Regions from separate parts of the Desulfuromonas thiophila genome, predicted to be linked through region 2. Evidence: predicted binding sites of a transcription regulator. Region 2 holds the regulator's gene; the other holds the start of a gene.
The links. The regulator HrcA, encoded in region 2, represses chaperone genes, less so after heat shock. The targets are predictions, from matches to a motif close to TGTTAGCACTCNNNNNNNNNGAGTGCTAACA.
Positions count from the first base shown of each region.

Region 1: the regulator HrcA is predicted to act here: its motif matches at 1,437-1,467, upstream of rpoH (RNA polymerase sigma factor RpoH).

Region 1 is NZ_FNAQ01000002.1:294,030-296,431, reverse strand. Features, by position in the region: gene nhaD (sodium:proton antiporter NhaD) at 1-1,148, shown strand, start outside; gene rpoH (RNA polymerase sigma factor RpoH) at 1,499-2,356, shown strand.
Region 2 is NZ_FNAQ01000013.1:13,784-16,185, forward strand. Features, by position in the region: gene hemW (radical SAM family heme chaperone HemW) at 1-720, shown strand, start outside; gene hrcA (heat-inducible transcriptional repressor HrcA) at 860-1,909, shown strand; gene grpE (nucleotide exchange factor GrpE) at 2,046-2,402, shown strand, end outside.

The DNA.
Region 1 (2,402 bases), on a different contig from region 2:
TGCACAATCTGGTGGAATACGGTGAGTTGTTTCTGTTTCTGCTGGTCGCCATGACCTACATCAACGCCATGGACGAGCGTAACATCTTTCAGGCCCTGCGCTCCTGGCTGGTGTCGCGTGGCTTTTCGCTGCGGATCATTTTCTGGCTTACCGGATTGCTGGCCTTCTTCATCTCGCCCATTGCTGACAACCTGACCACCGCCCTGCTAATGGGCGCCGTGGTGATGGCCGTGGGCGGCTCCAACCAGCGCTTTGTTGTCATGGCCTGCATCAACGTGGTGGTCGGTGCCAATGCCGGTGGCGCCTTCTCGCCCTTTGGTGACATCACCACCCTGATGGTGTGGCAAAAGGGCATGGTATCCTTCGGCGAGTTCTTCGCCCTGTTCCTGCCGTCGCTGGTCAACTGGCTGGTCCCTGCCTTGGTCATGAGTTTCTTCATCAGTAAAGAGCGTCCTCAGGCGGCCGATGAGTTTGTCAGCATGAAGTTCGGTGCCAAGCGCATTATGCTGCTGTTCCTGCTGACCATCGTCACGGCGGTGTCGTTTCACAACTTTCTGCATTTGCCGCCGGCTGCCGGCATGATGCTGGGTCTGGGCTATCTGGGCTGGTTCTCCTACTACATCAAGCTGCGTGAGCACGCCGGCCACATGGCGGACCCGGCGCTGCACCTGGAACCGGTTGAGAATGAAGGCCATGGCGGCCCGGGCTTCGATCTGTTCCGCAAAATTGCCCGCGCCGAATGGGATACGCTGCTGTTCTTCTACGGGGTCATCATGTGTGTCGGCGGTCTGAGCCAGTTCGGTTATCTGGCCATGGCGTCACAGTTTCTCTACAACGATCTGGGCGCCTTTAATGCCAACGTCATGATCGGCATTCTCTCCGCCATCGTTGACAACATTCCGGTGATGTTTGCCGTGCTGACCATGGAACCGCACATGTCGCATGGCCACTGGCTGCTGGTGACCCTGACGGCCGGTGTAGGTGGCAGCCTGCTGTCCATCGGTTCGGCGGCCGGCGTCGGCCTGATGGGTACCGCCCGTGGCATCTACACCTTCGGCCGTCACCTGGTCTATACCCCGGCGGTGGCGCTGGGCTACGCCGCCAGCATTGCCGTTCACATGCTGATCAACGCCAAGCTGTTTCATTAACAGGTTGCCAGGCCACGGAACCCATGGCTGGGCGACCAAACCCAATCCTTGATTCGTAAGCCTTTATTTCGTAAGAGATTGATGTTGTGAGCAAGGCGGAAAACGCCTTTTCAACCTCTTGTCAATCTGCCTTGAGCCGGGGCATTTCAAACCGTCATCTGCGACTGGATGAGCCCCGGCTTTTTCTCCCGGCACCTGTGTGCGAACAGGTTCCGCTGTGATCAGCCACGACCTGCCAAAGCAGCACAAGCAATTTTTTGTTGCAATGTCTGAATGAACCTCCTAGGCTGTTAGCACTCACCGACAACGAGTGCTAACAGCCGCTTTTCCGCATCCAAGGAGGAGGTTCCATGTCCGCCCTGACGCTGACCAGCAACAGTCTTGAACACTACATGACCCAGATCAACCGTTATGAACTGCTTGACCGGGAAACCGAACAGGAGCTGGCACTGCGCTATCGGCTGCATAATGACCTGCAGGCGGCCCAGCGTCTGGTGTGCGCCAATCTGCGTTTTGTCGTCAAAATCGCCAACGAATACCGGGCTTACGGCCTGAAACTGCTCGACCTGATTCAGGAAGGCAACATCGGCCTGATGGTCGCGGTCAAGAAATTCGATCCCCAGCGCAACAACCGTCTGATCAGCTATGCCGTCTGGTGGATCCGCGCCTATATCCACAATTTCATCATCAACAGCTGGTCACTGGTGAAAATCGGCACCAGCCAGGCACGCCGCAAACTCTTTTTCAAGCTGCGTCAAACACGTGAGATGCTGCAACAGCAAGGGGAAACACAGGACAGTGCCATCGCCCGTCAGCTCGATGTCAGCACGGCAGAGGTCGAGGAGATGTCCGTGCGCTTGGCGCGTGATGTGTCGCTGGATGCGGAGCTGGTGGAAGGCGAGGATATTTGCCGGCTCGACCTGCTGGAAAGCCCCGAGCAGGATCAGGAACAACTGCTCATCGCCCAGGAAACCGAGCTTAACCGCCAGCAGCAGGTACGACAGGCGCTGGCACAACTGTCCGATCGAGAACGTCGCATCGTCGTCCGGCGCATTCTGGCCGAGGAACCCTGCACCCTGCAGGAACTGGCCGACCAGTTCGGCGTCAGCCGTGAACGAATTCGCCAGATTGAAAAACGCGCCCTTGAGCGCCTGCGCACCCTGCTGCAGACCGATCTGGCCCCAGAGACCGAAGGGATGGCGCAATAAGGCTTGAGTCCGTCGGGTCCATGCTTTAGACTCAGCGGTCGAGTGT
Region 2 (2,402 bases):
GGCGCGGCCGCAGTGGCACTGGTGCAGGCCGCCCGCCAGGCCGGCTTCGACAATATCGGCCTTGATCTGATGTTTGCAGTGCCGGGGCTGCCGCCGCACGGGCAACTCGAATGGGTCAAGCGGCTGGCACCGGAACACCTGTCGCTCTACGGCCTGACCATCGAGCCGGGCACGCCGTTGGCGCGCGAGGCGGCCGCTGGCCGCTTCACGGCGGAGTCGGAGGAGGCCTACTGCACCCAGTACCTGTTCTGGCACGAGCAACTCAGCGCCCTGGGCTACGACCACTATGAAATCGCCAACTATGCCCGGCCGGGCCGCGCCTGCCGCCACAATCTGGCTTATTGGCAGCGCCACCCCTATCTGGGGTTGGGGGCCGGGGCACACAGCTTCTTTGCCGAGGATCAGGGTCAGCGCTGGGCGGCCGCCGACGACTGGCGCGGCTACTGCCGGGCGGTCGAAACGGGGACCGCGCCGCGCCAGCTGATCGAGACCTTCAGCGCCGACCAGGCGCGCAGCGAATGGGTTTATCTGCGGTTGCGTACCGCCGCCGGCGTTGACGAGGTGGAATTTCGCCGGCTGTTTGGCGCGGACTTCGCCTCCTGCTTTGCCGCGGCGGTGCAGTTCTGCGGTTCTCGGTTGCAGCGGCAGCAGGGCGTCTGGCGCATGGCGGCGCCGGACTGGCTGCTGTTTGACCACCTGGTCAGCCCTTTTCTGTCGTAGCTTGCTGGCGGTGGTTTTTGGCCGGCTGTCTTGACAAAGATCAGGGCCGTTGTTATGTTCTGCCCTGTTAGCACTCGGCGGCAGAGAGTGCTAACAGTGGAGGGCCAGCAGCTGCCGGCCCAGGCGCTGGCCCCCGGTGATGAAAGCGGCTATGGAACTCAACGAGCGCAGTCTGAGCATTCTCGAAGCGATCATCGAAGGCTATATTGCCTCGGGGGAACCCATGGGCTCGCGCACCATTGCGCGCCAGCATCCGCAGATGCTGTCGCCGGCGACGGTGCGCAATGTCATGGCCGACTTGGAGGAAATGGGCTACATCGTATCGCCCCATACCTCGGCCGGCCGGGTGCCGACGGACAAGGGCTACCGTTTCTATGTCGATTCGATGTTGCAGGTGCGCGACCTGACGGAGGCCGAACGCCTCTGTATCGATGCCCACTGTGCCGCCAGCGGCCTGCAGCCGCAGCAGTTGCTCAAACGGGCCGGTCATGTGCTGTCGAAGATGTCGCATTATACGGGTTTGGTGCTGGCACCGCGCTTTTCCGCCACCACCTTCCGCCACATTGAATTTGTGCCCCTGTCGCAGAATCGGCTGCTGGTGATCTTCGTATCGCAAAGCGGCGTGGTGCAGAACAAGATTATCGAAACCAGCGACGATATGCCCGATGTGCGCGAACTGGAGCAGGTGACCAACTACCTCAACCAGTCGCTTGGCGGTCTGACCATTGCCCAGGTGCGGGGCCGGCTGGTGGCGCAGATGCGGGAAGAAAAGGCGTTGTATGACCGCCTGTTGGCCCGGGCGCTGTCGTTGTCGAGCCAGGTATTCGGTGATGATATCGAGGGCGATCTGTTTATCGAAGGCGCCGCCAACATGCTCGATCAGCCCGATTTCACCGATATCGCCAGCATGAAGCGGCTGTTCAAGGCCTTTGAACAGAAACGGCATCTGATTGAACTGCTTGATCGTACCCAGCAGGCCCAGGGCGTGCAGATCTATATCGGCAGCCAGTCGCCGTATCAGGATTTTGAAGGCTGCAGTCTGATTACCGCCACCTATACCAATGGCAAGCAGACCCTAGGCTCCCTGGGGGTCATCGGTCCGAGCCGGATGGCCTACGCCCAGGTGGTGCCGGTGGTGGATTACACCGCCCGGCTGGTGAGTCGGATGCTGGAGCGCGAACTGGAATAACCCTGCTGGCGTGGCAAGAACGCACCCGCGGTGGCGTTGCGGCAACGGTTGTGCGGTTTGCCTTTGGCGTTTTTTGTTTCGCCATCTAACCGGATGCTTTTTGTCAAGGCATCAACCCTGAGTGAGAGGAATGGACGTGTCTGAAGAAAAATCGCAGCCGCAGCAGGCTGCTCCCCTGACCGGAACCGAAGCGGAAACATCCACCAACGGCCAGTCCGAGGCGTCCTGCGCCGGCCTTGAGGAAGAGGTGTCGTTGGTGCCGGCAGCCCAGCTGCAGGCCTGCCGCGAGGAACTGGCGACCCAGAAGGATCAGTACCTGCGGGCGCGCGCCGATCTGGAAAACTATCGCCGGCGCGTGCAGCGCGAAAAAGAGGATCTGCAGCGTTATGGCAACGAACAGTTGCTGCGCGAGATTCTGCCGGTGGTGGACAATCTTGAACGCGCTCTGGCCCACGCCCGAACCCAGGATATCCCGGTCGAGGGGCTGATCACC